3 regions of the Bradyrhizobium genosp. P genome follow, and region 1 is predicted to be linked to each of the others. Evidence: predicted binding sites of a transcription regulator. Region 1 holds the regulator's gene; each other region holds the start of a gene.
What was found. Region 1 encodes LexA, which represses DNA repair genes until DNA is damaged. Its sites were predicted from a motif close to TGTTCNNNNTGTGTTCNG; they were not measured.
Positions count from the first base shown of each region.

Region 2: the regulator LexA is predicted to act here: its motif matches at 6,882-6,899, upstream of ruvC (crossover junction endodeoxyribonuclease RuvC).
Region 3: the regulator LexA is predicted to act here: its motif matches at 2,517-2,534, upstream of ACP2YO_RS11120 (PA0069 family radical SAM protein).

Region 1 covers NZ_CP188195.1:4,812,788-4,823,037, forward strand. The annotation lists partial or broken gene ACP2YO_RS23285 (ComEC/Rec2 family competence protein) at 1-756, shown strand, start outside; gene ACP2YO_RS23290 (hypothetical protein) at 753-980, opposite strand; gene ACP2YO_RS23295 (hypothetical protein) at 1,129-1,557, opposite strand; gene lexA (transcriptional repressor LexA) at 1,800-2,501, opposite strand; gene glp (gephyrin-like molybdotransferase Glp) at 2,743-3,954, opposite strand; gene ACP2YO_RS23310 (HAD family hydrolase) at 3,997-4,623, opposite strand; gene plsY (glycerol-3-phosphate 1-O-acyltransferase PlsY) at 5,566-6,228, shown strand; gene ACP2YO_RS23320 (N-acetyltransferase family protein) at 6,383-6,904, shown strand; gene ACP2YO_RS23325 (hypothetical protein) at 6,914-7,354, opposite strand; gene thrS (threonine--tRNA ligase) at 7,712-8,923, shown strand; gene ACP2YO_RS23335 (hypothetical protein) at 9,131-10,250, shown strand, end outside.
Region 2 covers NZ_CP188195.1:9,057,814-9,068,063, forward strand. The annotation lists gene ACP2YO_RS43460 (LexA family protein) at 1-68, shown strand, start outside; gene ACP2YO_RS43465 (tautomerase family protein) at 290-481, opposite strand; gene ACP2YO_RS43470 (hypothetical protein) at 469-684, opposite strand; gene merB (organomercurial lyase) at 686-1,372, opposite strand; gene ACP2YO_RS43480 (cysteine hydrolase family protein) at 1,383-2,024, opposite strand; gene ACP2YO_RS43485 (TetR/AcrR family transcriptional regulator) at 2,194-2,793, shown strand; partial or broken gene ACP2YO_RS43490 (acyl-CoA thioester hydrolase) at 2,912-3,010, opposite strand; gene ACP2YO_RS43495 (metallophosphoesterase) at 3,078-3,995, opposite strand; gene ruvB (Holliday junction branch migration DNA helicase RuvB) at 4,168-5,217, opposite strand; gene ruvA (Holliday junction branch migration protein RuvA) at 5,399-6,016, opposite strand; gene ruvC (crossover junction endodeoxyribonuclease RuvC) at 6,324-6,851, opposite strand; gene ACP2YO_RS43515 (YebC/PmpR family DNA-binding transcriptional regulator) at 7,034-7,780, opposite strand; gene ACP2YO_RS43520 (methyl-accepting chemotaxis protein) at 7,993-9,753, shown strand; gene ACP2YO_RS43525 (methyl-accepting chemotaxis protein) at 9,783-10,250, shown strand, end outside.
Region 3 covers NZ_CP188195.1:2,266,443-2,276,692, forward strand. The annotation lists gene moaB (molybdenum cofactor biosynthesis protein B) at 4-567, shown strand; gene ACP2YO_RS11110 (bifunctional helix-turn-helix transcriptional regulator/GNAT family N-acetyltransferase) at 844-1,767, opposite strand; gene ACP2YO_RS11115 (glycosyl transferase) at 1,825-2,394, opposite strand; gene ACP2YO_RS11120 (PA0069 family radical SAM protein) at 2,556-3,746, shown strand; gene ACP2YO_RS11125 (VOC family protein) at 3,865-4,314, shown strand; gene ACP2YO_RS11130 (ribonuclease HII) at 4,388-5,140, shown strand; gene ACP2YO_RS11135 (glycosyltransferase family 39 protein) at 5,425-6,930, shown strand; gene ACP2YO_RS11140 (uracil-DNA glycosylase) at 7,032-7,862, opposite strand; gene ACP2YO_RS11145 (electron transfer flavoprotein-ubiquinone oxidoreductase) at 8,060-9,727, shown strand; gene ACP2YO_RS11150 (tetratricopeptide repeat protein) at 10,220-10,250, shown strand, end outside.

The sequences.
Region 1 (10,250 bases):
TGGTGGCTCATGGGCCTCGGCATCGACTGGATGATCGTGGTGACGCAGTGGGTCGCCGCGCTGCCGGGTGCGGTCGGCCGCATGGCGGCGTTCGGCACCGGGCCCATGATCCTGGCGAGCGTGGGGCTCGTCCTGCTCGGGCTGCTGCGTACCCCGCTGCGCTGGTCGGGCGCGGCCCTGCTTCTGGTCGCGACAATCTGGGCGGTAAGGGTGCCGCAGCCAGATGTCCTCATCTCCGCTGACGGCCGCAACGTCGCGGTGCGAGGCGGCGACGGGCGGCTGCATCTGATGCGGAGCGCCAAGGACGCCTTCCTCGTCAAGGAATGGCTCGCTGCGGATGCCGATGCGCGCACCGCCGCCGATCTCTCGCTGGCAGACGGCGTCTCCTGCGACGACAGCGGCTGTGTGACCGCGACGGGCGCCGGTGGCGGCTTCGTCGCGCTGGCGACGCGGCCCGAGGCGCTGGTGGATGATTGCGAGCGCGCCATGCTGATCGTGACCGCTCGGTCGACGCCACAGGACTGCGCGGCGTCCGTGATCGATTCCGAGCGGCTGCGGCGCCACGGTGCGCTGATGCTGCGCCGTGTCAGTGACGGCTTTGCCATCGACGCGGTCAAGCCTGGTGGCATCGACCGGCCGTGGTCGCCGGCGGTTTCCGGCGATACCGAGAGCGAAACGATGTTGCGGCTGCCCGGCGCGACGCGGCCTGCGGTCGATGCGACCCCGGCGGAGGCGGATGTTCAGGGCGACGATTAGGGGTGGTCGGGCGAGGGCGTCGCCGGAATTTCGAAGGCGCCGAGATGGTACTCGTCGGAGTCGGGGCCGGCGTCGGGCAACTTGACCAGGGTGAAGGCGGCTTCGGGAAATTGCTGCCAGACCTTGAGGTCGTCGGCGGTGACCGTGAGCCAGCCGAACCGGAACATGTACCGGCCCGGCTCCGTGACGCGTCCAGCCTTTTGCCAAGTGACCTTGTCGACCACCGCGCGTGTCCTTCTCAGCGCGAGATGATGCGCCAAGGCGCTGTTGGACGCAAATCCCCAATTGCGCCCCGGAACCCTAAGTCCGGGGTCGCTCGAAATTGCTTTGGTCACCCGCCGCGAGGCGGTTCATCCTGCGGCGCTGATGGTCTCAACCCAAAAATAGCGACGCAAATGCAGAGGGCCGCCGCTCCAAGACCTTGGGCTTCTGTTCGACGGTCGGCTGAACCGCCGGCAGCTGCAGCACGGTCACGCGCTGCCCTTCGCAGAGCTGCGTCACCAATATGCGATTGCCGTCGGGGAATTCGACCGCGTCATGATGGCGATCGGGAACGTCGGGCTCGACCTCGTTGAACACGCCGACGCGGTAGCCGATCGTCTTGGTCCAGATCCAGCGGCTATCGTAGCGGACGTTTTCAGCGAAGGCGAGCTCGGTGCCCGGACGCATGCAGACCGCGACGGCCGGATCATGCTCCGAGGCAAAGCCGCGGGTCGACGTGCCGCGGAAGGTCGTGGTGATCAGCGTCTCTCCGACAACGGCGGGACGCGATGCCACAGCGTGCAGACTATAGTCACACATCGGATGGCTCCTCATTTCGAGATAGCGACCCGTGCCTCCCCTTGAGGCGCAGGCCTCTACCAGAGTGGACGATAGCGAAACAGTCTTTTCCCGTTTCTGGGCGATTGTACGACTGGCCGCCCAGGAGCTCCGATCACAAACGCGCTACAGCGCGCGGGAGGTATCGGAGCGCGTCCAGAGAAGCAACGCGCTGCGCTATCCGCCAAGCAACTTGCCGATGTGTCGCTCGTTCCTCGACGCCGTCAGTATTTGCGATAGAGCCCGATCAGCTTGCCCTGGATCCGCACCCGGTTCGGCGGCAGGATGCGCACTTCATAGGCAGTGTTGGCCGGCTCGAGCGCGATCGAGGCGCCACGCCGGCGGAAGCGCTTGAGGGTGGCTTCCTCTTCGTCGATCAGCGCCACCACGATGTCGCCGGTGTCGGCGGTGTCGTTGCGCTGGATCAGCGCCATGTCGCCGTCGAGGATGCCGGCATCGACCATGGAGTCGCCGCGCACTTCCAGCGCGTAGTGTTCCCCGGAGCCGAGCATGTCGGGCGGCACACTGATGGTGTGGCTGCGGGTTTGCAGCGCCTCGATCGGCGTACCGGCCGCAATCCGGCCCATCACGGGGACGGCGACCGGGCGGTTGCCGTCATCCTCGGCGCCAATCGGTGCGCTCGAGCGCTTGCCGAGCGTGCCTTCGATGACGCTGGGCGTGAAGCCGCGCCGGCCATTGCCGCCGCCGGAGAGCTCGGGAAGCTTGATCACCTCGATGGCGCGGGCGCGGTTGGGCAGGCGGCGGATGAAGCCGCGCTCCTCGAGGGCGGTGATGAGGCGATGGATACCGGATTTCGAGCGCAGATCGAGCGCGTCCTTCATCTCGTCAAACGAGGGCGGCACGCCGGCCTCTTTCAGACGTTCGTTGATGAAACGCAGAAGTTCGTACTGTTTGCGCGTGAGCATCTCGAGCATTCCCCCGGTTGATAGCGTCGTTCGATTCCGAGACATCAGAAGAAAGCCAGGTCTCGGAAGCGCTAAACTCCGAGATGGACTCCCATTCATAGACACCAGTACTCGAAACAAATCATGAACGGACACTATATGTTCGATATGTGTTCCGCAACCACTTAATTTCAGGTGAACGTAGAGCTGAGCGTGGAGCTGAACGTAACAGCCGTTCCCGATGCGCGGTTCGCGCGCAGCGTCACTCCGGCATCGTCAGGATCTCGCACGGCGCGCCTGTAACGGCGGCCGGCGCGAACGGCGGACGGATCAGAAGTGCCCGTGCCGCAGCGAGATTTCCCAACAGCGAACTGTCCTGCTGCAGGACCGGCGTCGCGATCAGCGTGCCGTCGTCGCGCTCCTCGAGCCGCGCGCGCAGATAGTCCTCGCGCTGGTCGTTGGCGGCAAGATCGCGGCCGAGCACGGCGCTCTCGCGGACATGATGAATCACCTTGCGTCCGTTCAAAGCCCGAATCAGCGGCACCAGAAACAGGAAGGCGCAGACATAAGACGACACCGGATTGCCGGGCAGGCCCATCACCCGCATCGAACCCAACCGCCCGTGCATCATCGGCTTGCCGGGCCGCATCGCGATCCGCCAGAACGCCATGTCGACGCCCTCGGCCTCCAGCGACTGCTTGACGAGATCGTGGTCGCCGACCGAGGCGCCGCCGGTGGTGATGAGTATGTCGGCGTCCGCCTCGCGCGCCCGGCGGATTCCTGAGGTGGTCGACGCCACGGTGTCGGCGGCGATGCCGAGATCGACGGTCTCGGCGCCTTCGGCGCGCGCCAGCGCCCGCAGCGCATAACCGTTGGAATAGACGATCTGACCCGGGCCGGGGCGGGAACCCGGCATGACAAGCTCATCGCCGGTCGCCAGCACCGCGACCTTCGGACGGCGGCGGACGGCCAGTTCCGGATAGTTCATCGCGGCGGCGAGCGACAGCGCGCGGTCGGACAGAACGCTGCCGCCTGCCAGCATTACGTCGCCTTCGTGGAAATCCACCCCGGCGACGCGGATATGCCGACCTTTGGCGGCGGCCTCCGTCAGGGTGATGTGGTCGCCGTCAGCCTTGGTATCCTCCTGGATGATGATCGCGTCAGCGCCATCGGGGATCACGCCGCCGGTAAAAATCCGCACCGCTTCGCCGGCGCCGACTGTTCGCTCGAACGGCCGGCCGGCCGCGACCTCGCCGATCACCTTCAGCCGGGCCGAGAGATCAGCTGCGTCGGCTGCGCGCACCGCGTAACCGTCCATCGCCGACATCGGCTGCGGCGGCTGGGTGCGCCGCGCCGCGACGTCGCGTGCCAGCGTGCGGTGATAGGCGGTATCGAGCGCCACCATCTCCTCGGGCAGCGGCTCTGCGCTGGCGAGAATGGCGGAGAGGGCATCGGCAACCGGCATCAGTGCCACGGGCAGGACCTCCTAAATCCAAAGTGCCTAAATCCCAAATGCCTAAATCCCAAGTGCGGCGAGCGCCCTTGCCACGTCATCCGTCGATGTCACGTGGACGGCGTGAAGGCCGCGCGCCCGCGCACCTTCGATATTGGCGGCGGAGTCGTCGAAGAAAAGGATCCGCGACGCCGGCACGCCGATCGCTTTTACCACATGATCATAGGCTTCCGCGTCGGGTTTTCTGAAGCCGATGGTCGAGGACAGGAACACGGCGCGGAAATGGCCGAGCAGGTCGGCGTAAGCGACCGAGAAATGCGCGACATGGGCCGGGTTGGTATTAGAGAAAGCATAAAGCGGCATCCGCAGCGCCGCGCGCGCCAGCAGCGGCGCGATGCCCGGCATCTCGCCGGTGAAGATTGCGTTCCAGCCGTCGAGGAACTGCGCGTCGGTAAGGCTGATGCCGAGCGATTGGCGCAGGTTCGCAAAAAACGCCGCGTCGTCGATCCGGCCGATCTCATGATGCTTGAAACTGTCGTCGACGACGAAACGCGTCGTGAGGTCGGCCGGCGCGCAGCCAGCGTGTTGCGCCCAGTTCGCCATCACCCTGTCGAAGCTGATGTCGAGCACGACGCGGCCGATATCGAACAGCAGCACGTCGACGGAATTGGGGGAGAGGGAGGAGGTCATTGCGCGAACGGTTTACGAAAATTGCGGGCAGCCGGCAATGGATTCGATTTCACGATGTCGGTGTGATGTCGTTGACAATCTGGCCCAACGCCCCTGGTCCCGTCGTCCTGAGGAGCGGCGTAAGCCGCGTCTCGAAGGATCGACGGCCACCATTCCGGCCGTGCATCCTTCGAGGCTCGCTCCGCTCGTACCTCCAGCGACAAAGGCGGAGCCTTTGCGCGGGGATGACGGTGTTGGTCTGATTCAATTGCCAACAGCAAAAAAGGACGTGAGCCCGCATTCTCGCGACACGATTTGCCCGAGGTCTGCCCTTCGTTCCGCCCTCTCATTTAGTAGAGGGCGCAGGGAAAGCCGGGTGCCGATTGCACCCATGGGCCCGGTGCAACAAAAAGCACCGGGGTAGGACCACAGGTGTAACCGGAACAACCCGGCTTTCCCTGCGCGATGGGTTACGGCTTATACGTGCTCTCCCCGGTGAGACTGGGCTTGCTTGTCACCGCCGTCAGCAAGAGACGTCAGTCCCTCGCTGATGAGACACCTGCCACTAGGGCGTCAGGCCTGCACGACTTCGCCGTCCGCCATCTGCCACAACCGTCCATCGTGACATCGGCGTCCACCGCATCTCACCGCGCGTTCGTGACGATCGCGAGCGTCCCTCAATCGGGTGAGACGGACAAACCTATAGCATTGAATTGCTCTTCCGAAAACCAGAATATTTTCGTTGGGTAGGCTTGACAGATTTTGAGTGATTTGCCCGTCGGGTTAACTTGTCACACCCGGACGAGCGCAGGGAACCAAACCTGCGCTTTTTGACCCGGACGGACCGTGGCGTCCTCCGGAGCCCAAAGCGTTACGCTTGAGCCAGGGGACTGTTTCAAACACGATCAAAGACGTAGACAACCAAATGACAATTGCTCGAAACTGGAGCTCGAGGTGACGCCCGTGGTTTTCTGGTTAGCGAATGCGGTTGGGCTGGCGATCGCTTATCTCCTGGGTTCTATGCCCACGGGCTATCTGGCGGGGAGGCTGCTCAAGGGCATTGATATCCGCGCGCATGGCTCCAAATCCACGGGAGCAACGAATGTGTTGCGGACCCTGGGGAAATGGCCTGCGTTGGTGGTGCTCCTAGTCGATGTGTTGAAGGGGGCGGCGGCGATTGTCTTGGCCCGCTGGATTTATCCCTGGGTCTATACATGGCCGTCCGTTACGCCTCCGACTGCGCTTGATCTGCAAACCTGGGTGCCATGGGCGGTTTGCCTGGTCGGAGTTGCCGTGTTGTTGGGGCACAGCCGCTCGATCTGGCTGAATTTTACGGGCGGCAAATCCGCGGCGACGGGATTGGGCGTGTTGCTGGCGATGTCCTGGCCGGTGGGTCTGGGTGCCGCTGCGGTTTTCTGCGTTGTGCTGGCTATTTTCCGGATGGTCTCGCTTGGTTCGATCATCGCGGCGCTGACTGCGATCGCGCTCGTCTGCGTCCTGGAGCAACCGTTGCCCTATCAGTTGCTGGTGATTGCTGGTGGAATCTACGTGATCGTGCGCCACCGAGCCAACATTCAGCGGCTTCTGGCTGGGACGGAGCCACGCCTGGGGCAAAGCAACGCATAGGACGAATGAATTGGCCGGCGCGTGGCCGCAGGAGGCTCGTGCAGGCAAGGGGGCAAACCGGCGCTTTTGACCCCGTTGCGGATGCAGCCAGAAGCTCGATAAGCTTGGTTCGAGGAAGATTTTGTCGGCGCGCTTGAACATGAGACGGCATCACTTGGCTATTCGACCCGCTACCGAGGCGGACGCCGCGTCCATCGCTGAAATCCATGCCGCAAGTTGGCGCGACGCTTATGCAGACATTCTGGCACCGGAATTCCTGAACGGCCAGATCGAAATGGATCGGCTCGCTGTCTGGTTGGAGCGGCTCCGCGACAGTCCTCCAACCCAGCTGGTCAACGTCGCCTGCGATCCGACTGGCCACGCAGAGGCGTTTGTCTGCGGCTATTGCGATTTCGATCCTGTCTGGGGAAGTCTTGTGGACAATCTCCACGTTCGTCCTCAGGTTCGCGGTCTGGGGATAGGTGAAAAGCTTTTTCGAGGCGCCGCCGGCGAACTTTCGGCAAAAGCTTCCAGCTCCGGGCTGCATTTGTGGGTGTTCGAAGCAAATGTGGCGGGCCTTCGCTTCTACGAACGGCTAGGGGGCCGCGTGGTCGAAAGGGCTAGTTCCGAGATTCCGGCGGCTGGCGGAAAGACTGTCTTGCGGGTGCACTGGCCCAGCGTCGCGCAGAATGGCTGAATGCGATGTTTATCGGGCGATAAGCATCGAAAGACGTGATGCGAGCAGTTTTCCGATGAGTTTCATCGGGTACGTTCGATAGCTGGGTGCATCATTCGGAAGTTCTGTGTTGACGGGCCGGAATTTTGTCTGGGTCCGCATCTCGATGGGCGGGAGGTCGCCTTCAAAACGGGCGCGATACGTCGAGACCCAATGGCCGCGACTGAACTTCAGGAACATGCCCGAGTTGCAGCACGACGCGACGAACCGCTGGGTAGGCGAGCTGTCCTTGATTTTGTAGCCCACCAGCAGGTCCGCACCCGAGACGCAACCAAACCGGTCGTCACGGTAGCTCAGATAAGGTGTCCCGCCGTCAGCGTCGAGGACACGCGCTGCATTTGGCAGCCGCTCGATCTGCTGACCACCTTCCTGACAGTCGTCGCAGTAGCACACCACGCTCAGGATTGGCACGCCAACGGCCTGGCACCGAACGCGACCGCAAGCGCATGACGAGATTCTGATCGTCTGGTGTACTTTGGCCATCTGGTTCTCTGCCGCGCGGACCTTGTTGTCCCAGCCTGTTAAATCAACTGGACGTTGACGCCTAGCGTTGACGCCTGGGCGTTTTACCGCCATATACACGGCATGAACAAGCTTCGATCATTCGCATCGACCACCACGGCGACCGCTTACGGCGGATCGCCTCCTGGTTGCGCGCGCTAGAGACAAGCGTACTTCACCCAGAAAGGCCCGGCCGGCGACGGACGGGGCCTTTCTTGTTTCTGATGGTCCGCGTCCGCGCTTATTCCCCTCACAAGGAACATAGTCATGGACGATCTCGACCACAGAAATCTCGGCGTGCAACTCAAGCTCTGGCACCTTCAGGAGGATGCGCCGGGCATGGTGTTCTGGCATCCGCGCGGCTACGCGATCTACCGGGTGCTGGAGGATTATGTCCGGCGCAAGATGCGGCGAGCCGGCTATGCCGAGGTCCGGACGCCGCAATTGCTGCCGCAGGCGCTCTGGGAGCGCAGCGGCCACTGGGACAAGTTCGGCGAGCACATGTTCCGGGTCGACGACGACGAACAAGCGATGGCGCTGAAGCCGATGTCGTGCCCATGCCACGTGCAGATATTCAACAAGGGGCTGCGCTCGTGGCGGGAGCTTCCGATTCGCTATGCCGAGTTCGGCGCCTGCCATCGCAACGAGCCTTCCGGCTCGCTTCACGGCATCATGCGGACGCGCGCCTTCGAGCAGGACGACGCCCACGTGTTCTGCCGCGAGCAGGACGTGGAGGGCGAAGTCGCGCGCTTCATCGCCCTGCTGGGCGAGGTCTACCGGGACCTCGGTTTTCCCGACTACGAGGTACCGCTGGCCACGCGGCCGGCGGTGCGCGCCGGCGACGACGCGACCTGGGACTGGTCGGAGGCGAAGCTCGGCGATGCCGCGCGGCAATGCGGCCTCGTGCCTCGCATCAATCCCGGCGAGGGCGCGTTCTACGGCCTGAAGCTGGAATTCGCGCTGCGCGACCGGTTGGGACGATCCTGGCAGTGCGGCACGGTGCAGCTCGACGGCGTGCTGCCGCAGCGGCTCGAGGCGTCCTACATCGCGCCGGATGGCAGCCGCGCGAGGCCGCTGATGATTCACCACGCTATCTTCGGATCGCTCGGCCCCATGATCGCGATCCTGCTCGAGCGCCATAACGGCGTGCTTCCGTTCTGGCTGTCGCCGCACCAGGTTGCGGTCGCGCCGATCTCGAAAGAGCAGGCCGGATACGGCGCGGACGTGCTGGCGGCGTTCGAGGAGGGCGGCATCAGGGCCGTTGCCTATGACGGCGCCGATACGCTCTCGCGGCGCATCGTGGCGGCGCATGACATGGCGGTGCCGGTGATGGCTGTCGTAGGCCCGCGCGAAATGAGGGACGGCCGGGTGAGTTTGCGCGAGCGCGACGGCTCACAGATCGACGTGCCGCTTGCTGAGGCGGTGTTGCGCTTGCAGGCGAGGGCTCGGCCGGGGGCGCTTGCTGCTGACGTGCCGTAAAACGCGCTTCAGGCAAAGGTATCAACTGGCCGACTCCGAGTGGAACTCGTCGGCCGCCGATCGTCCCAGGATGTTGCGTCAGGGGGGCTCAAGCGAGTAACTTCGCGCGGTCGCTCTTTGGCGCGCTCTTGGGCCATGCACTCTTGGAGGCGGCGGATGATACACCCGAGGCGGGTGGCTGTGGCGGCCCTGTGCCGGGAACTCGCTGTGCCGGCTTTGGCCGCGCTGCTGGCGATGTCGGGTTCATTCGCGACCCACAGTCCCGTTGGCGCGGCGCCGACCACCGGCAATCTCACGCCGTATCTGGCGGCTAACGCCAAGCCTGCTGACGACAAGCCTGCTGACGCCAAGCCTGCTGACGACAAGCTTGCCGACGACAAGTCTGCCGACGATGTGAAGCCGATCCCGGTGGCTACTCCCGATGCCATCACAGCCAGCGGCCCCGTTGCCGCAGTCGCGCCACCGGCCGCTACCCCGGCGCCGACGACGACCGAGGCAGAACCGGTCAAAACCGCTGCTTTGACCGACCCGGCGGAGGCCGTGGTGCCGGAAACGCCGGCCAATCCGCGGGCCACGAGCAGCGATGAGAGCGAGCCGCCCCGCGATGTCAATCTGGCGCCGGACTCAACCGAAATCGTCGATGAGTGTTTTGTCCTCGATATCTGTGTCGACCGTTATTTGTGGACGCTTTACCAGCGCGCGCCCAAGGAAGACTCCGTCAGAGAAGACGTTCAGCGAGCTGTCACCGTCAGGAAAAAAGGCAAGTCGGTGACGGTCATGAGGACCGTTGGCATATCCGTCGACGAAGATTTTGCCTGGAAGGATGTCAAGGCCGCAGAGCACGCCGGCTTGCCCATGAGTGACTACGTCATTGGAGGCATGGATCGGGCGTTCAAGCTGAGGCTGTTTTACATGCTGCATGCCGCCGAGGCAGCAGGCCTGTCGCCCGGGATCACGAGCGCCTTCCGTGATGACTATCGTCAGTCAATTGCAAGCGGCCTGAAGGCAGCCAATGACAGATCCTTCCACGGCGGTAGTTTTCGCGGCGGGTATGGTCATGGACTGGCGGCTGACATCGTCAGCGTCAACGGCGCGACAAGGGCCGAGCGGTTGGCTTCCACGCAGGTGCTCTGGAAGTGGGTGGATGCGCGCGGCAAGGACTATGGAATCGGACGGCCCTATCTCGGCAGGGATCCACCGCATATGGGCCCAATCGATGGGGAGGAGTACGCCAAGCACCGTCTCGGGGTGAAGCCCAACGAGGTTGCGGCGACCGCAAGGTCCAAAGAAGAAACCGGTTCGGCTGGGAAGCGCAAGACAGCGAAGC
Region 2 (10,250 bases), 4.2 Mb from region 1:
TTCTCCTGCCACCCGAAAACTTGCCGATCCTCGAATGGCTCGGTATCAAAACGTCAAAATCACTGTGATGAACCACTAGTGTAGGATATATTCAAATCAAAGTCGCTCAACGTTACCCCAGTCGGCGAAATGAAGCCTTAGCCCCTGGGAGTGGTAATAGCGCGATTGCGGCGCGTCGGTTGCGGCGTCCATGGAGGCTACTTAAAGGCCGCTATCCGGCAGGTCCAGGACTGTGCTCACGCTATGACGACGGGCGGGGCGGTTGGAGTCGGATCGGGCGCGGAGCCCCTCAGACCGAGATGTGCGCCCGCTGCGCGAGACCGTGGCCGAAGGAGATGCTCTCGCCCGGCAATTCGTAGATCACGACGAGAAGATCGTCCGGCCGCAGGCCGACCTTCTCCACGGCCAGCCGGTTGAGCGCAGCGAGCAGCGCCAGGCGCTTCTCCTTCGGACGACCCGAGATGAAGGTCAGTTCGAGCAAGACGAGCCGCTCGCTGTAGGTGCAGCCGACGAAGGCGGGGTGTGCACGAACCGTCCCTTGGGGGGCACATATGTGACGCGGAAGTAATCCTCGGGTGGAACCGAAAGGACTTCCGCCAGGGCGGCCTGCACGGCCAATCCGATCGCGGAAAGCTCGCGATCGTCAAACGCACCTTCGTGAACATGAATCTTGGCTACCGGCATTTCAAAACCCTCCTTCGGTTACGGGAATGTCCCAGAATTTGCCGACGAGACCGACTCTGCGGAAGATCTCGCCGGCTTCGCGCACGGTCCACTTTCGCCAGTCCGGATCGGCATGACGCGCGTACCACTCCCTTCCGAGATCCATGACCTGCGCTATCGGCGCCACGGCCCCCATCGGAATGCCGTGGCGGTCGCTCCAGGTCTGGACGTCGTCGGGACTGCGGAAAGGCAGGACGGTCGCGCAGAAATGGTGGACGCAGGCCCAGGCGTTCCGCGGCGGCACCGCGAAATGGACCCACAGATCGGATTCGCGCACCCTGCCCTTCTCGACATGGATGTCTACGTCCTCGCCCTCGCCGCCGATCCGCGTGTGAATGGTGCTGTCGCCGCCGACGAGCGTGGCAACCCCGCAGGCGCACCACATGCATGTCGCCCACCATCCCCGGTCGCCACTCTCGACCCACGTCGCGGTCGGAGAGGCGGAGAATGGATGGATCACCCATGGCTCGCAGACATGCGTGTGCAGGACGACGCCGTGCGAGCCGGCGAGGCTTCGCAGAGCGCACCGGACGTCTTCGACCGCAACGCCGAGCCGCTCAGCGACCTCGCCCGAATTCGGAATGCGCCCGGTCGCCAGCAGCGGCTCCACGTATCGATAGTGGACTGCAGTTTCGATATCGGCAGTCACCCTTCTTCTCTCACGCCGCAACGACAGTCGGGGAAGCCTTGATCGCCTTGACCAACTCGGCGGTCGTCAGGATCTCATGCGCATAGGTCGGGCCGTCGATATTGAGGGCGGCGTGATAGGCTTCCGGCGACCTCGCCGCGGTGCCATCGCGCACGAGCGTGACGTGGAAGCCGAGCTCCATTCCGATGCGCGCGGTCGCCTCGATGCACGTGTTGGCGAGCAGACCCACGCAGATGATCTTTTCCTTGCCGTAGCGCTTGAGCCGGTGCTCGAGGTCGGTGTTCGGAAAGCCGCTCGACGCCCAATGCTCCGTGACGACGATGTCGCCCTCCTGGACTTGGAAATCATCGTGAAAGGTACCGCCCCATGTGCCCTTCGCAAAAGCCTGACGCTCGCCGGCGCCGAGTTGATAGGGCGACGGATACTTCCAGTTCACGTAATCGCCTGGTTCCCAGCGGTGATGCGGTACGTGATAGACCTTGATGCCGGCCTCGCGGGCCGTCCGCACGATGGTGCGCAGGTTGTCGAGTAGATTGACCTCCTCCGCCATGTCCTTGACCCAGGGCCAGAGTTTGCCGCCTTCGCTCAAGAAATCGTTGTAGAAATCGATGCAAAGAAGCGCCGTGATCTTTGGGTCGTAGGTCGCCGTCATAGTATGTTCCTTCGTTGAACGGAGACGTCTAAGGCTTCCAAACCAATAGATAACGTATATAATCTATTTCGACCAGTCATGATTGTTTGCAAGGCGGAGGGTTTCTTCGACCACCGGCGCCTACGTACGGGTCACGAATCTCGATAGAGTTGGGAAAGGAACATCGACCATGGGTCGCTCATCGCAGGAGCAGGCGCAGAAGAACCGGCAGAAGATCGTGGAGTGCGCCGCTCGCCTCTTCCGCGAGTTCGGCGTCGACAACGTCTCTGTAGCCGAGGTCATGAGCGCCGCGGACATGACGATCGGCGGCTTCTACAAGCATTTCGAATCGAAGGACGCCCTGGTCGAGGAGGTCTTCTCTCTGACCTTCGATCAATCCTCGACGACTTGGCGCCAGGTTTCCGAACGCAAGTACGACGATCCAAGTCTGCGATCGGCCGCCATCGTCGACCACTATCTGAAGAAGAAAGGGACCGATCAGGCTTGTCCGATGATTGCCTTCGCACCCCACGTCACGACCGAGGCCGCCGACGAGTCCTCACGCGAATCCTACAGGCATGGTACGAAAGCCCTGTACTCGCAATTTCTCGATCACATGGCGAGGTCCAGCGCGGCGAACGGTGTGTCGTCCGATCAGGAAGCCAAGGTCCTGTTCGCGGCGATGATCGGGGCGCGACTCCTCGCCCAATCGGTGGGGGACGCGGAATGGATTCGTTCGGTGAAGAGCGCCGTGAAGGCTGAGGCCGCCCGGGGGCGCGACATCATCTAGCTAGCCGGCCCCGCTCGCCGAGACCTGGCCTTGCGGGCGGCGCCTTTCCCTTCAGGTTGAAGCGGCATTGCTTCGCGCGTCGGCGAGCGTACATGATCGTGTCCTGGGGCGCGGTGTCGTATGAAAGCGCGGGAAAATCGGTGTCCTCGTAATAGACGCGGACCTGCATATGGTGGCGTCCGTCGCGGATCGCGCCGTCGATATGGGGTAAGGTCAATGGCGGCCCTCGATTGCCCTGAACTGGCAACCGTTTTGCGCAAAATCGCCTGACCGTGCAAGCGCAGTCAGGACACCGCTGGCCCCTTGGAGCCCAGCGTGACCTGCACGATTTCGGGCGGCACGCCGAGGCGGAACGGCATGATGCTGCAGCCGAGGCCACCGGAGACGATGACATCGGTCTTCAGCTTGAGGTGGCCATAGGCGAGCCGCATGCCGTGTTTCACGGGCACGGCCGGCGACCAGCCGAGCAGGCGGATCTGGCCGCCATGGGTGTGGCCGGACAGTTGCAACGCGACGCGCGAGGGCACGCGGAGCGCGATGTCCGGTTCGTGCGCGAGCAGGATCACCGGCGCGTCGTCGGTGACCTTGGCCAATGTCGCGCCGAGATCGTCGACGCCGACATGGGCAACCTGCCGAACCCGCCACGCCGGCAGATAGGCGAGTTGATCGCCGAGGCCGGCGAGCCAGAACGGACGGCCGTCCTTGGTCAGCCGCACCGCATCGTTCTCGTAAACGGGGATGCCGACCCGCTCCAGCGCACGGCGGGCCAGCGGCGTGCCCTGCCCCAGACGCTGCACGGCCTTGTCTTCCCAATAGTCATGATTGCCGAGGATCGCATGCACGCCGAGCGGCGCCTTCAGGTCCTTAAGCACCGCGGCCCATTCGGAGGCCGGAATGAAGCGCGTGACGTGGCGGAGCCCCGCGACATAGTCGCCGAGCAGAACGATGATATCGGCACTCAGCGCATTGGTGCGCTCGACGATCTCCGAGATGCGATCGAGCGACATCCAGGGATCGCAGGCATGAATGTCGGCGAGCGCCGCGATCTTCAGCGGAAAATCCGCCGGCCATTGCCGCGGCGACAAATCGTACTTCGTGAGCGCCAGCCGGACGACCGGCTCGCTGACGCCATAGGCTGCGGTCGACGCACTGGCGGCGGTCAATCCGCCAACGGAACGGAGAAAATTGCGACGCGAAATCATGGAAACCCGATCGGTGATGCCCGATCGAGCTAGCCCCGGGATTGAAGCGGAATTGGGCCGCGTTTGTGCAGAAGGCCTGCAGGGTGTCGCAATGGTTACCGGCTGACGGCGCCGTGCGCCGCATCAACACGCATTCTCACGTCTTCGCTCACGTCTTCGAGAGCGGCACGTTTTAGTCGTCGTCGCCATCGCCGCCGAACAGGCCGAACTGCGCCGGATCGCGGTTCGGCTCGGCGAGACCGAGATGGCGGAAGGCGTGCGAGGTCAACAGCCGTCCGCGCGGGGTGCGCTGCAGGTAGCCGCACTGGATCAGATAGGGCTCGATGATGTCCTCGATCGCGTCACGCGGCTCCGACAGCGCCGCCGCCATCGTCTCGACGCCGACCGGGCCGCCGCCATAGTTCATCGCGATGGTGGTGAGGTAGCGGCGATCCATCGCATCGAGCCCGGCGCTGTCGACCTCGAGCGCGGAGAGCGCGCGATCGGCGATGCCGCGATCGATCGAATCGGCATCCGCCGCGGAGGCAAAATCTCTGACCCGGCGCAGCAGGCGCCCGGCGATGCGCGGCGTGCCGCGGGCGCGGCGCGCGATCTCGTTGGCGCCATCGGGTGTCATGCCGATTGTGAGCACGCGGGCGCCGCGGGTGACGATCTTCTCCAGTTCCTCGATGGTGTAGAAATTCAGCCGGATCGGGATGCCGAAGCGGTCGCGCAGCGGGTTGGTGAGAAGCCCCGCGCGCGTCGTGGCGCCGACCAGGGTAAATTTCGCCAGCTCGATCTTGACCGAGCGTGCCGCCGGGCCCTCGCCGATGATCAGGTCGAGCTGAAAGTCCTCCATCGCGGGATAGAGCACTTCCTCGACCGCCGGGCTCAAGCGATGGATCTCGTCGATGAACAGCACATCGCGTTCTTCGAGATTGGTGAGCAGCGCCGCGAGGTCGCCCGCCTTGGCGATCACGGGCCCGGAGGTGGCACGAAAGCCGACGCCGAGCTCGCGCGCCACGATCTGCGCCAGCGTGGTCTTGCCGAGGCCGGGGGGACCGACGAACAGCACGTGATCCAGCGCCTCGCCGCGCTTCTTTGCGGCTTCGATGAAGATCGAGAGATTCTTGCGCGCCTGCGCCTGGCCGACGAACTCCGACAGCGACTGCGGGCGCAGCGCGGTGTCGCCGACATCATCGGTACGGCGTTCGGGGGTGACGATGCGAGAGGGGGTGTTCATGGACGCAACATAACATGATCGCCACCTCCCCCCTTGCGGGGGAGGTCGGCGCGCAGCGCCGGGAGAGGGGTAAGCCACAAACGCCAGCGCCCGCGGCTACCCCTCTCCCCGGCCCTCCCCCGCAAGGGGGGAGGGAGCGCAGCGGGGCGCTCGGTCCGAGTGGCGCATAATTTCGGGGCACTCACTTCGACAATTCCTTCAACCCCAGCCGGATCAGTTGCGCGGTTTCCGCCTTCTCGCCGGCGCTGCGCGAGGCGGCAGCAATCGCGGCCGCCGCCTGCGGTTGACCGTAGCCGAGATTGACCAGCGCGGAGATCGCGTCCGTCACGGGGCGCGGCGCGCGGTTGTTGTCGAGCGCCCCGGACAGATGCACCACGGCCGGATCGACATTGGCAAAACCCGGCGCCTTGTCCTTCAATTCGGTCACGATACGTTCGGCCACCTTCGGACCGACCCCCGGGGTGCGCGCGACAGCTGCCTTGTCACGCAGCGCGATTGCGTTGGCGAGATCGGTCGGCGGCAACGTGCTGAGCACCGCGAGCGCGACCTTGGCGCCGACGCCCTGCACGGTCTGCAGCAGGCGAAACCATTCGCGCTCGTGATCCGAGCGGAAGCCGAATAGCTTGATCTGGTCCTCGCGGACATAGGTCTCGATTGATAGCACCGCCGCCTCGCCCGGCGACGGCAATGCCTGCAGCGTACGGCCCGCGCAATGCACCTGATAGCCGACGCCGCCGACATCGAGGATGACGTAATCCTCACCATAGGAATCGACCAGGCCCTTGAGCTTGCCGATCATGAGGCACCGGCCGATGGGTTCCCTCCCCCCTTGCGGGGTCCGAGGCGAGCGAAGCTCGCTCTCGAGGTTAGGGAGAAGGGTGCCGCTTGCTCGGCTGCGTGATGTGACACGAGAGCAGCTCGCGCAGGATGGATTGCACTAGCTTGCAACATCTCTTTGGTCGGAGCCCGGGGCTTACCCCTCTCCCCAACCTCGAGAGCGAGCTTCGCTCGCCTCGGACCCCGCAAGGGGGGAGGGAGCCTGACCAGCGTGCGCTCCTCACGTCCGAGCGTGCTCACCTCACCTCGCATGAACTCGCAAGCGTCACTCATAAGCTCGCCACCCTCAGACGCAGCGCGGTGCTCTGGCGATGATGGGCGTGGGTGATTGCGATCGCGAGCGCATCGGCGGCGTCGGCAGATCGCGGCTCGGCTTTCGGCAGCAGGATCTTCAGCATCACCTGGATCTGGGCCTTCTCGGCATGTCCCGCACCGACCACGGTCTTCTTGACTTGGTTCGGCGCATATTCGGCGACCGAGATGCCGAACATCGCGGGCGCCAGCATGGCGACGCCGCGGGCCTGGCCGAGCTTCAGCGTGGCGACACCGTCCTTGTTGACGAAGGTCGCTTCCACCGCAGCTTCCGCCGGCTTGAAGTCGCCGAGCACGGCGGCAAGCCCCTCATGGATCGCGAGCAGGCGGCTCGCCAGCGGCAGGTCGTCCGGCGGCTCGACCGAGCCGCATCCGATATAGACGAGACGATTGCCCTCGGTCTCGATCACGCCCCAGCCGGTGCGGCGGAGGCCCGGATCGATACCGATGATGCGGACGGGGGAGCGAATCGGCTGGGATGTCATGGGGTAGTGATACCGCCTGCCTGCTACGAGCGAAACAGAAACAGAACGTCGTCCCCTGCCCCGGTCGTCATTCCCGCGAAAGCGGGGATCCAGTACGCCACGGCTTATCGGCTCAAGCCCATCTGCCTCTGGAATTACTGGGTCGCCCGGTCGAGCCGGGCGATGACAGCGGAGCAAGCGGATCAGCCGCCCAACTTCGCCATCAGTGCGTCGGACACTTCGAAATTGGCGAATACGTTCTGCACGTCGTCGTGGTCGTTGAGCAGGTCCATCAGCTTCAACAGCTTTTCGCCGGTCTCGTCGTCGACTGAGAGGATATTCTGCGGCTTCCAGATCAGCGCCGCCTTGCGCGCTTCGCCGAACTTCGCCTCCAAGGCCTTGGCAACCTCACGAAAGGTCTCCTGGGACGCATAGACCTCGTGGCCACTTTCGCTGGAGGCGACGTCGTCGGCGCCGGCCTCGATCGCGGCATCCAGCATGGCGTCGTCGGAGGCGACGCTGGAATCATATTCGATGACGCCGGTGCGGTCGAACATGAAGGCGACCGAGCCGGTTTCGCCGAGATTGCCGCCGGACTTGGTGAAGAAGGAGCGGATGTCGGAGGCCGCACGGTTGCGGTTATCGGTCAGTGCCTCGACGATCACGGCGACGCCGCCGGGGCCGTAGCCCTCATAGCGGATCTCATCATAATTCTCGCCATCGCTGCCGGCGGCCTTCTTGATTGCCCGCTCGATATTGTCCTTGGGCATGTTCTCGACGCGGGCGGCGACCACGGCTGCGCGCAGGCGCGCATTCATCGCGGGGTCGGGGGTGCCGAGCTTGGCCGCTACGGTGATTTCGCGGGCCAACTTGCCGAAAAGCTTCGACTTCTGGGCATCCTGCCGGCCCTTGCGGTGCATGATGTTCTTGAATTGGGAATGGCCGGCCATGCGGAGTCTCTTGGTAGGTGTCAGTCAAACGGGGTGGAAAACGCGGCGTTATAAGCCCGTCGCGGGCCAAAATCAAAGATCAGCGAGGCCTTCCGGTACAGGAACAGGTCCGTATGCCGGAATATGAGGCACCTGTTAACCCTGACTTCATGACCGGGTGAGAGGATCACGCGTCTCATCTCAATTCCCAAGATCAACTCCGAAGAGTCACCATGGCGTTCGGTTTGTTTCGAAGGCGAGGACCGGAGCCGGTCGCGCCTGCCATAGAATCAAGGGTTCCCGCGCTAGCGGTCGCACCCGAGACCCCGACCTCGGCCGAGAGCGATTCGGCCAGGGAAATCCTGGAACTGCTCGAACTTGAGCTCGGCGGCATGATCCGCAAGCTCGAGCGCGCCGCCAGTTCCGTGGCCGACGGCGCCGAGGCGACCGCTGCAACCCTGGCCACCATCCGCGCGCGCACCGACGCCCTGACCGGCCGCTCAAGCGCTGCGCAGAGCACCGCGACGACGTTTTCGAATGCCGCCGGCAGGTTCACCCATTCCGCTGAGGGCATCGGCCAGCAGGTTCGCAGCGCCAGCAGACTGGCCGATGACGCCGCCGCCGCGGCCCGCGAGGCCACCGCCAATGTCGACCGCTTGCGCGAATCCTCCGCCGCGATCGGCAACGTCGTCAATTTGATTGCGCAGATCGCGCGGCAGACCACGCTGCTGGCGCTCAACTCGACGATCGAGGCGGCGCGCGCCGGCGCCGCGGGCAAGGGCTTTGCGGTGGTCGCCACCGAGGTCAAGGCGCTGGCGGTGCAGACCCAGAGCGCGACCGAGGAGATCACGAAGAAGATCGATGCCCTGCAGAAGGACGCCACCGGGTCCGCGGACGCCGTCCACCGCATCTCGCAGGCGATCGAGGCGATCCGCCCGGTGTTCGAAAACGTCAACGGCGCGGTCGCCGAGCAGAACCAGATCACCGGCGAGATGGGCCAGAACGCAGCGTCCGCCTCGGACTTCATCGTCTCGGTCGGCGACAGCGCCGGCGAGATCGACAGCGCGACCAGGGAAGCGGCTGTTCATGGCGACGATGTCGCCAAGGCCGGCAAGGCGGTGACCGCCTTCGCCCAGAAGCTCAAGTCACGCTGCGCGGTGCTGTTGCGCCAGAACGAGCGCGGCGATCATCGCAAGAACGAGCGCCTGCCCTGCAGCCTCAAAATCGAGATCAAGACCGCAACGCGCACGATCACCGCACCCGTCTACGAGATCGCGATGGACGGCATCGTGATCGCCGGTCAGGACGCCGACAAGTTGCCGGCTCACGAGAGCCTCACCGCGACGCTGCAGGATATCGGCGCCTGCCGGATCAGGATCGGTGAACGCACCAAGGCCGGCGCCCAGGCGCGGTTCGAGGCGCCGAGTGCCGCGCTGCGCGAAGCGATCGAAGACAAGATGTGGGCGATCCACGAGGAGAACACCGAATTCGTCGCCCGCGCGATGGAAGCCGGCGCCGCGCTGACCCGGATCTTCGAGAATGGCGTCGCGAGCGGCGCGGTCGCGATCGAGGATATGTTCGACACCAATTATGTCGAGATCGCCGGAACCAATCCGGTGCAGTACCGCACCAGGATGCTCGACTGGGCGGACCGCGCGTTGCCGCCGTTCCTGGAGGCGTTCCTCGCCAAGGAGAAGCGCCTGGCGTTCTGCGCCGCGGCTGACCAGAACGGCTATCTGCCGGTCCACAACAAGATCTACTCGCATCCGCAGCGGCCGGGCGACGTCGCCTACAACACCGCCAACAGCCGCAACCGCCGCATCTTCAATGACGCCGCAGGCCTTGCCGCCGGCCATAACCAGCGCGCCTATCTGATCCAGAGCTATGCGCGCGACATGGGCAACGGCAACACCGTGATGATGCGCGAGATCGACGTGCCGATCCGCGTGCAGGGACGGCATTGGGGTGGTTTCCGGACCGCCTACAAGCTTTGATCGAAACCGCGCACGGAGCGCATGCAGCGATGTCGGTTGCGCAAGCCGAACAGCAGGTGACCTCGACCAGCGAGCGGCTGGTCGATCAACTCGCCAACAGGATCGGTGGACTCGGCGTCGAACTCGCCGATGTCGCCGGCAACGTCCAGGACGTCGCTGCCCGCGTCCTGGGCCAGTCGGAGCGCTTCGGCGATCTGCAGAAGACCGCCGAGCAGATGGTTTCGGCCAACCACAACATCGCCGGCGCCTCGCAGGCCGTCTTGTCGGCAACCACGGCCGCGGTCGGCGAGATCACCCAGTCGCGCGCCGTGGTCGAGACCGCGGTCCGGCACATTGCCGAGCTGATCGAGGCGGTCGGCCGCATCGAGCATCGCCTGGCGTCAGTCGGCACCGCGCTCGCCAGCGTCGCAAAAGTCTCCGGATCGATCGAGGCGATCGCGCGGCAGACCAATCTCCTGGCGTTGAACGCCACCATCGAGGCGGCGCGGGCCGGCGCC
Region 3 (10,250 bases), 2.5 Mb from region 1:
GCCATGTCCTCCATCGACGAAACCAAAACATTCGTCCCGCTCAACATCGCGGTGCTGACGATTTCCGACACCCGCACGCTGGCGGATGACAAGTCGGGCACCACGCTCGCGGACCGTCTCACGGCGGCCGGTCACAAGTTGGCGGCGCGCGAGATTGTCACCGACGATGTCGAGGCAATCCGCACAGTCATCAGGCGCTGGATCGCGGATCCGGGGGTCGACGCCGTCATCACCACCGGTGGCACCGGCTTCACCGGCCGCGACGTCACGCCGGAGGCGATCGAGCCACTGTTCGAGAAGCGGATGGATGGCTTCTCGATTGCCTTCCACATGCTGAGTCACGCCAAGATTGGCGCTTCGACGATCCAGAGCCGCGCCACGGCCGGTGTTGCCGGCGCGACCTTCATTTTTTGCCTGCCGGGCTCACCCGGCGCCTGCCGCGATGGCTGGGACAGCATTCTCGCCGCGCAGCTCGACTACCGCACGCGGCCCTGCAATTTCGTCGAGATCATGCCGCGGCTGGACGAGCATCTGCGCCGGCCGAAGGCGCAAGGCGCGAGCGCGTAGCCACCGTCATTCCGGGGCATCGCGCAGCGATGAACCTCAGATGTGCAATTGCACATCGGGGAATCTCGCACCGTAACCTCTGGATTCCGGGTTCGCGCTTGCGCGCACCCCGGAATGACGGCTGTCATTACCGTCGGCGGATCGTCTTCACGAGCAACGACCACAGGGTCCGCATCGTACTGCGGTAGGCCTCGGCACGAAGCGCATGAGCGCGCTGCGCATAGAATGTGATGAGTTCCGCAGTCACGCGCCGCGCTCCGTCGCGGCGCTGCGGCCTCACAGCTCCAGCTCCCAGGTCTCGCCGACCAGGTCGACGCCAAAGCTGTGATGCCGCTCTTCCTTGACCTGGCGGAAACCGGCGCGGGCGTAGATGCCGCGCGCGGCGACCAGGATGCTCTGGGTCCACAGCGTCATCCGCTTGTAGCCGTTGTCGCGCGCCGTGCGAACGCATTGCTCGACCAGCGCTCGTCCGACGCCGAGCCCGCGCGCCTTCTCCTCGACCATTAGGAGGCGCAGCTTTGCAACGCCGTCGCCCCCGTTGACGAGGAAGATCGAGCCGACCGGCTCGCCCTCGACCTCGGCGATCCAGAAATGCTCGCGAGCGGGATCGAACGACTTGATGAATTGCGCGCAGATCTCGGCGACCAATGCCTCGTAGCTGATGTCCCAGCCATATTCCTCCGCATAGGCGCGTCCCTGCCGCGAGATCACCCAGCCGATGTCGCCGACGCGATGGCTGCGCAACAGGAAGCCGGCCGGCTTCTCCGCGGGCGGCTCCAACGCCTGCTCAATCGTGCTCATGGCATGGACGACGGCCGCGCGGCGATCTCGGTCGAGGCTATCAAGCATCGCCGCGACCTCGTCGTGCGACTCGCGGTCGAGCTTCGCAAAGGTCTGCCGCCCCTTGGCGGTGAGGTTGAGCCGGATCTGCCGCCGGTCGGACGGCAGCGGCTTGCGGGCGATCAGCCCGTCGTCGTCGAATTTCTGGACGATGCGGCTGAGATAGCCGGCGTCGAGGCCGAGCTCGATCCCGATATCGCGGGCCGCCGCGTCCTCGCGGTGGGCGAGTTCGTACAGCACCCGCGCCTCGCTCAGCGAAAACGCGCTCTGCAGCAAATGCTGGTCCAGCACGCCGAGCTTGCGGGTGTAGAAACGGTTGAAGCCGCGTACCGCGGCGACCTGGTCCTCAGGATCGGTCATGCTGCATCTCCAATACTTGCCACTGTCAAATAATTATTTGACTTTGGCAAGTATCGTTTATGCAATGACGATCCGGCTGCGCAGCATGGTGCGGGAGGAGCGGCCGAGCCGGCGTAGCAGGCGGGCCTCGGAGCGTGGCGCGTCGGGCCGGTAGCCGCCCAGCCGCTCGTAATGGCCGCGCGCGATCAGGAGGCCCTGTTCGGCCGACGGGCCTGCGATCATCCGGGCGACGAACTTGAAGCCGTCGCGCAGGCCGGAATCGGCGTAGGGCGAGCGGGCGTAGCGGAAGATGCCGGCGCGGTCCTTGCCGCTCGACGCCACCATCTGGATGAACTGGGTCGTCTCCTCGATCCAGCCCGGGTCGAGCACCGCGCCCGGATGCAGGAACATCAGCCAGGGCGAGCGGGCCTGCCTGGCGCCGGCGGCGAGCGCTGCGGCGCGCGTGCCCTCGAAGCGCAGGAAGCCGCAGCCCGCCACATCCGCGACGCGCTCCATCACGTCGGTATCGGTGCGATCGACCAGCAGCACCTCGCGGATCAGTCCCGCGGCCGCGCCCGGCACCAGCGCCGCCAGCGTCGCGACCGCGGTGCGTTCGATTCCGTCGGTCGGGATGATCACGCTCAGCATGATTGAGGCTTCATTGGCTCAAACGGTTGGAAAACCGAGCTGTGTTATCACCTTGTCATATTCAAAGCAGCCTTCTCAGCTGCAGATTTTTGCAGCACACTTTTGTGGATTTCGTGCGCGTTCGTTCTTGATTTGTTCTTTGGCTGTGTTAGCTTCGCAGCATGAGCCGAGCATCCTCTCATGCCCTCAAGCACCCGCCGGTAACGGCGCCCTCCGATAACCCGGCGGGTGCACCTTCCCCTTTGCCCGCCCCTTTGCCCGCCCCGTTTCCCGAGCTTGCAGTGGCGATCGAAAGCGAACGGCGGCGGGGCCGCGGTGCGCAGTCCAACGGCAGCGGCCGCTACGAGGCCGAAGCAAGGGTCGCTTTCGACGACGGCTGGCAAAGTCTAGACGATCTGCCGCCGTTCAAGACCACGGTCACGATCGACACCTCGCGCAAGGTGATCGCCCGGAACGAATCCCCTGACATCGGTTTCGACCGCTCGATCAATCCCTATCGCGGCTGCGAGCATGGCTGCGTCTATTGCTTCGCGCGGCCGACCCACGCCTATCTCGGCCTGTCGCCCGGGCTGGACTTCGAAACCAAATTGCTGGCCAAGCCCGACGCGCCGGAACTGCTCGAGAAGGAGCTCGCGGCGCCCGGCTATGAAGCGCGGATGATCGCGATCGGCACCAACACCGATCCCTACCAGCCGATCGAGCGCGAGCGGAAGATTATGCGCGGCATCCTCGAGGTGCTGGAGCGCGCCGGCCATCCGGTCGGCATCGTAACCAAGTCGGCGCTGGTGACCCGCGACATCGATATCCTGGCGCGGATGGCCAAGCGCAATCTGGTCAAGGTCGCACTCTCGGTGACGACGCTCGACCCGCAACTTGCCCGCACCATGGAGCCGCGCGCGTCGAGCCCGCCGAAGCGCCTGGAGGCGATCAAGCGGCTCGCGGACGCCGGCATTCCGGCCACCGTGATGGTGGCGCCCGTGATTCCGGCTTTGAACGACTCCGAGATCGAGCGCATCCTCGACGCCGCCGCCCATGCCGGCGCCAAGGAGGCAAGCTATGTGCTGCTTCGCCTGCCGCTCGAGGTCCGCGACCTGTTCCGCGAATGGCTGATGGCGAACTATCCCGACCGCTATCGCCACGTCTTCACGCTGATCCGCGACATGCGCGGCGGCCGCGACTACGACTCGCAATGGGGCACGCGGATGAAAGGCACCGGCCCGATGGCCTGGATGATCGGCCGCCGCTTCGAGATCGCCTGCGAAAAGCTCGGCCTCAACAAGCGCCGGACCAAGCTGACCACGGACCATTTTGCGAAGCCGAACCGCAACGGGCAGCAGTTGAGCTTGTTCTAGCAAGAATCAACCAACAGCGTCATTGCGAGCGAAGCGAAGCAATCCATGTCGCCGCACCGGGATCGATGGATTGCTTCGTCGCTATCGCTCCTCGCAATGACGGAGATAGGTAATAAAAATGAGTAACACTGCCCCAACCCCGCGCTTCACCGTCCTCACGCTCGGCGTCAGCGACATGCGCGCCAGCATTGCCTTCTATGAGTCGCTCGGTTTCACCAGGAAGATGCATGCGACCGGCGAGGAGGTCGCCTTCTTCGATACCGGCGGCACCGTGCTCGGGCTGTTTCCGTGGCATCTGCTTGCGGCCGACGCGGCACTGCCTGATCAGCCGCGTCCGGTCGCCTTCCGTGGCGTTGCGCTCGCCTGGAACTGCCGCGACGACGCCGAGGTCGATACCGTCATGGCGTTCGCACTCTCGAAGGGCGCCAGGCTGCTGAATCCCGCGCAGCCGACGAGCTATGGCGGCTATTGCGGTTATTTCGCCGATCCCGACGGCCATGCCTGGGAAGTCGTGCGCGCACCGGGCTTCGAGGTCGGCGATGACAGGCGGGTGTCGCTGCCTGATTAACATAACTGAATAGCGGGGAAGGGAGGGCGGTTCCCGGTTGCGCCGCGGGCCATGCTTGATCACCATCCCCCGCATGATTCGGGACAAATCCAGGAAGAAGCCGGTCGAGCCCGCCAAGCCGGAGAAGCGCGTGGTCGCGGTGACGCGGCCGAGCTTTCGGCGCGAGCGCGCGCTGATCAAGCGCGGCCTCTGGCCGATCGCGGGCTGCGACGAGGCCGGGCGCGGCCCGCTGGCGGGTCCCGTGGTCGCCGCCGCCGTGGTGCTGGACCCAAATCGAATCCCCAAAGGCATCGACGATTCTAAGCGGCTGACCGCAGAGCGCCGCGAGGAACTGTTCGAGGAGATTTGCGCAACGGCGGCCTTCTCGGTCGCGGTGGCCTCACGCGCGCGGATCGACCGTGACAATATCCTGCGCGCCTCGCTGTGGGCGCTGGCGCGCGCCGTCCATGCGCTGCCGGAACTGCCGAAGCACGTCTTTGTCGACGGCCGCGACAAGCTCGCGACGCCTTGCGACTGCGAGGCCGTGATCGGCGGCGACGGCCTGGTGCTGTCGATCGCGGCGGCCTCGATCATCGCCAAGGTGACGCGCGATCGCCTGATGTGCGCGCTGGCGCTGGATTGCCCGGGCTACGGCTTCGAGCAGCACAAGGGCTACGCCGTCCCCGAGCATCTCGAGGCGCTCGACCGGCTCGGCCCCACCGCCCACCACCGCAGCTTCTTCGCGCCCGTCGTTGCGGCGCGCGCGAAGCATTTCCCGACGCCAGCTGAAGCGGACCTGTTCACGGTGGACGCCGAAAGCGAAGCCGTGGCTTCCGCGGCCGCGTAGAGGGCAGCCGACGCACCCGACACTGTCATCGCCCGGCCTTGTGCGCAATTGCGCACTGGGACCGGGCGACCCAGTATTCCAGAGACAGCAGTCATCAATCGAGAGGCCGCGGCGTACTGGGTGCCCCGCCTAAAGCGGGGCATGACAGCGGAATTTGGTCGGACAACTCGTTTCGATCTTTGAACATTTCCAACGCCCGTTGCCTCCGCCGCCGCCGCCCGTTATCAAATCCCCCGGATCAGATTGCGCCGCTGACGCGGTGGCTGGGGCATTTCAGGCGTTTCATGCGGTTTACCTCCCTGGTTGTCGAACTGATCCGCGCCCGGCCACGGCTGGTGGTCTGGATCGTGGTGCTGGCGCAGGCGGCGATCTGGTTGTTGCTGCCGCTGATCTTCTACGGCAGTCCGCCCGGCGACGTCGCCACCGTGCTGGCGTTCGGCCGCGAATATCAGGTCGGCACCGACATGGGGCCGCCGCTGTCGTTCTGGCTCGCCGATATCGCCTTCCGCGCCGCCGGCAATCATGTGTTCGGCGTCTATCTGCTGGCGCAGGTCTGCGCTGCTCTGACCTTCATCGCCTTCTACCGGCTGGCGCGCGCCATCGTCGGCGGCCCGCAGGCCGTGCTCGCGGTGCTGCTGTCGATGACAGTCGTGGTGTTCTCCTCGCCGAGCGTCGAGTTCGGGCCGCTGATCCTGGCGCGGCCGCTATGGGCGCTGCTGCTGCTGCACTCCTGGCAGCTGATCGGCCAGAACCGGCGCAGCGCCTGGTTCGCCTGGTCGATCGACTGCGGCCTGCTGTTACTGACGACGCCCGCGGCGATCGGCATGATCGCCCTCGTCGCGGGCTTTGCGGTCGCAACGCCGCGCGGGCGGCGCATGTTGAGGGCCGTCGATCCGCTCTACGCGCTGCTCGTGATCCTCGTGCTGGCGCTGCCCTATCTGATCTGGCTGATCCGCGCCGATGTGCTGACATTGCCGCCGTGGCCCGCGATCGCTGTTCTCGGCGCCCGCGCGGTGCGCTGGGGCGTCGTGCTCGGCGGGCTGATCGTCGCGATGGCCGCCATCGTGCTGCTGGTGATAACAAATTCGCGCGGGTTCAGCCGCGCGGCCGAGGATGCGCCGATCATCTATCGCCCGCCGGTCGGGCCGCTGGCGCGCCAATTCGTCTATTTCTTCGCGTTTGCGCCGGCCATTGCGGGCAGCTTCGTCGCAGGCCTGTTCAATCTCGACCGCGTGTTCGGCGGCGCCGGCGTGGTGCTGTTGATGTCGGGGCTTGCCGTCGTCGTCGCGGCCGGCGACCTGATCCCGCTGCGGCGGCAGCGGCTGTTGCGTACGGTCTGGGCCTTCGCCGTCGGAGCCCCCGCGGCCGTGGCGCTGGCCGCGGCCCTGTTCCTGCCCTGGACCACCACCACCGACGTGCCGACCTCGCTGCCGGCGGCCGCGATCGGACGTTTCTTCGACGACAGCTATGAACGCCGCACCAACCAGCGCTTGCGCGCGGTGGCCGGCGATCCCGTGCTCGCCAGTTTGATCGCGATGGAAGCGCGGCGTCCGCATCTCCTGCTCGATGCAACACCGCAGCGGACGCCATGGCTGTCGATCGCAAAATTCAACGAGACCGGCGGCGTCGTGGTCTGGCGCGCGCAGGATACCGCGGGCACGCCGCCGCCCGAACTCACGCAGCGTTTTCCCGGCCTGGTGCCGGAAGTCCCGCACTCATTCGACCGGCTGGTCAACGGCCGGGAAGGGGTGTTGCGGATCGGCTGGGCCATCGTACGGCCGAAGGGGTGATGGCGAGGTGTAGGATGGGTGGAGCGTAGCGATACCCATCATCTCACCGCGCGGATGCAAGTGATGGGTATCGCTACGCTCCACGCATCCTACGAAGATGCCTACCCACCCACCTGCTCTAGCGCCTTCGCGATCGCGCGCAAATCCAGCCACGTCATCTTCTTGTACGACGGTGAGCGCAAGAGATAGGCCGGATGGAACGTGGCGATGGCGCGGATTGAGCGCGTGCCGGTGTCGTAGTCGGACCATTTGCCGCGCGTGCGCATGATGCCTTCGCGTGTGGACAGCAAGGCCTGCGTCGAGGGATTGCCGAGCGTCACCAGCACGTCGGGGTTCACCAGCTCGATCTGGCGCTGGATGAAGGGCAGGCAGATCTGCGTCTCCTGCGGCGTCGGCGTGCGATTTCCGGGCGGCCGCCACGGGATCACGTTGGCGATATAGGCTGAGCGGCGGTCGAGCCCGATCGCGGCGATCATGCGGTCGAGCAGTTTTCCCGAGCGGCCGACGAAGGGCAGGCCCTCGATGTCCTCGTCGCGGCCCGGCGCTTCGCCGACGAACATCACGCGCGCTTGCGGATTGCCGTCGGCGAACACCAGTTTCGTCGCGGTGTGCTTCAGCGCGCAGCCGTCGAAACTCTCCATCAGCGCGCGCAACGCCTCGAGCGTCGGCGCGGTGCGCGCGGCCTCGCGCGCCGAGGCGATCGCGGCCTCGGGCGCGACGGTGATTTCGCTCCGCGGAACAGAAGGCATCGGCACCGGCATCGGGCGCAACGGATTCGGCGGTGCCACCGCCGGGCGCGGGACTGTGGGCGCGGGAACTGCGTCCGGCTCCTCGAGCCGGTTGATCGGCGCGTCGCCAAGCGCGCAATCGACCCCGGCCTCAAGGTAAAAGGCCAGCAATTGCTGTAATGTAGGCGCGGTTTCGGGCGTCAGGGCCATGGTCAGGTCTATTTAGCGCATGATCCGGAAAAGTGGAGGCCGGTTTTCCGAAAAGATCATGCTCAAAAACGTGAACTGGGCGAGCGCGAAACCGCTCGAAGCGCAATTCCATGGTTGTCCTTCCGGCAAAAATCGGAAACAACGACCCCTAGAAAAGCTTGGAAGCGTTCTCAACGGGCTGAGACCAGATCATGAGTGAAGACCAGAACGTAGACTTGCCTCCGCGCGAGTCCATGGAATTCGACGTCGTCATCGTCGGCGCCGGCCCCGCCGGCCTTTCGGCTGCGATCCGACTGAAGCAGCTCAATCCCGAGCTCACGATCGTGGTGGTGGAAAAGGGCTCCGAGGTCGGCGCGCACATCCTCTCGGGCGCGGTGATCGATCCGGTCTCGCTCGACAAATTGATCCCGGACTGGCGCGAGGACGCCGACTGTCCGCTGAAGACGCAGATGAAGGACGACCGCTTCTACTGGATGACCGCAGGCGGCGCGATCCGGCTGCCGAACTTCATGATGCCGCCTTTGATGAGCAACCATCACTGCTATATCGGCTCGCTCGGCAATGTCTGCCGCTGGCTGGCGCCGAAAGCGGAAGCGCTCGGCGTCGAGATCTATCCGGGCTTTGCCGCCACCGAGGTGCTCTATGACGACAAGGGCGCGGTGAGGGGGATTGCGACCGGCGACATGGGCATTGCCAAGGATGGCACCCACAAGGATTCCTACACCCGCGGCATGGAACTCGTCGGCAAGTACACGTTGTTCGCCGAAGGTGCGCGTGGCTCGCTCTCCAAGCAGCTGATCGCGAAGTACCAGCTCGACGACAAGAGCGAGCCGGCGAAATTCGGCATCGGGCTCAAGGAAGTCTGGCAGATCGATCCGGCCAGGCATCAGAAGGGCCTGATCCAGCATTCGTTCGGCTGGCCGCTCAACAATTCCACCGGCGGCGGCTCGTTCCTCTATCACTACGACGACAACCGCGTCGCGGTCGGCTTCGTCGTGCATCTGAACTACGACGATCCGTACCTGTCGCCGTTCGATGAATTCCAGCGCTTCAAGACCCATCCTGCGATCCGCAGCGTGTTCGAGGGCGGCAAGCGTCTCGCTTATGGCGCGCGCGCCATCACCGAGGGCGGCTACCAGTCGGTGCCGCGGCTGACATTCCCGGGCGGCGCGCTGATCGGCTGCGCCGCAGGCTTCGTCAACGTGCCGCGCATCAAGGGCGTGCACAACGCGATGGGCACCGGCATGCTCGCCGCCGAGCACGTCGCCGCCGCGTTGTCCGCCGGTCGTGCCAATGACGAGATCGTCGACTACGAAAATGCCTGGCGCTCGTCTGCCGTCGGCAAGGACCTGCACCGGGTCCGCAACGTCAAGCCGCTATGGTCGAAATTCGGCACCATCATCGGCGTTGCGCTCGGCGGCATCGACATGTGGTGCAACACGCTCGGCTTCTCGCTGTTCGGCACCCAGTCGCATGCCAAGCCCGACCGGAAGACGCTGGATCCGTCGAAGCAGCACCAGCCGATCGCGTATCCCAAGCCGGACGGCAAGCTCTCGTTCGACAAGCTGTCCTCGGTGTTCCTGTCCAACACCAATCACGAGGAGGACCAGCCGGTTCATCTCAAGGTCGCCGACATGAACCTGCAGAAGACGTCGGAGCACGACGTCTTCGCCGGTCCCTCGAACCGCTATTGCCCGGCCGGTGTCTATGAATGGGTCGAGGAGGGCGCCGCGCCGCGCTACCAGATCAACGCCCAGAATTGCGTCCACTGCAAAACCTGCGACGTGAAGGACCCCAACGGCAATATCACCTGGGTTCCCCCGGAAGGCGGCGGCGGCCCGAACTACGAGGCGATGTAGTCCGACCAATTTTGCGTGAGCACGTTACAAAAGCTGCCACGGAACTGCGCTTCGCCTCCCCCCCTGTGGGAGAGGCCGGATTGCATCGAAAGATGCAATCCGGGTGAGGGGTCCAGGTCTCTCAAGGGACTTCGGGCCGATGGACAGACCTGAACCCCTCACCCGGATTTTCCGCTGGCGCGCAAAATCCGACCTCTCCCACAGGGGGAGAGGTGACCGGTTCTGTGGCCGCTGTCACGTTTCCCAACGCTAATGTGCTGATACCGGCCACGATACCGCCACAGTACCAGCGTTTTGCGGTAGCGCTGGCTGGATCGGCGGGCCTAAAGGCTTAATCTGCCAATCGATTCGTCACGCGTATCCTTGCGGTTAAACGCCAAAAGCGGCATTGTCGCTGATTGAGATGCCGCCGCTTGGGTTCGCATTTGAGACTGATCGCAAGATCTTGCTAGAAGGATCTTGGCCGTAAATCCCTGGAGCAAGGCGACCGTGATGCTGTTCACCCGTTTCAACCGCCTGACGA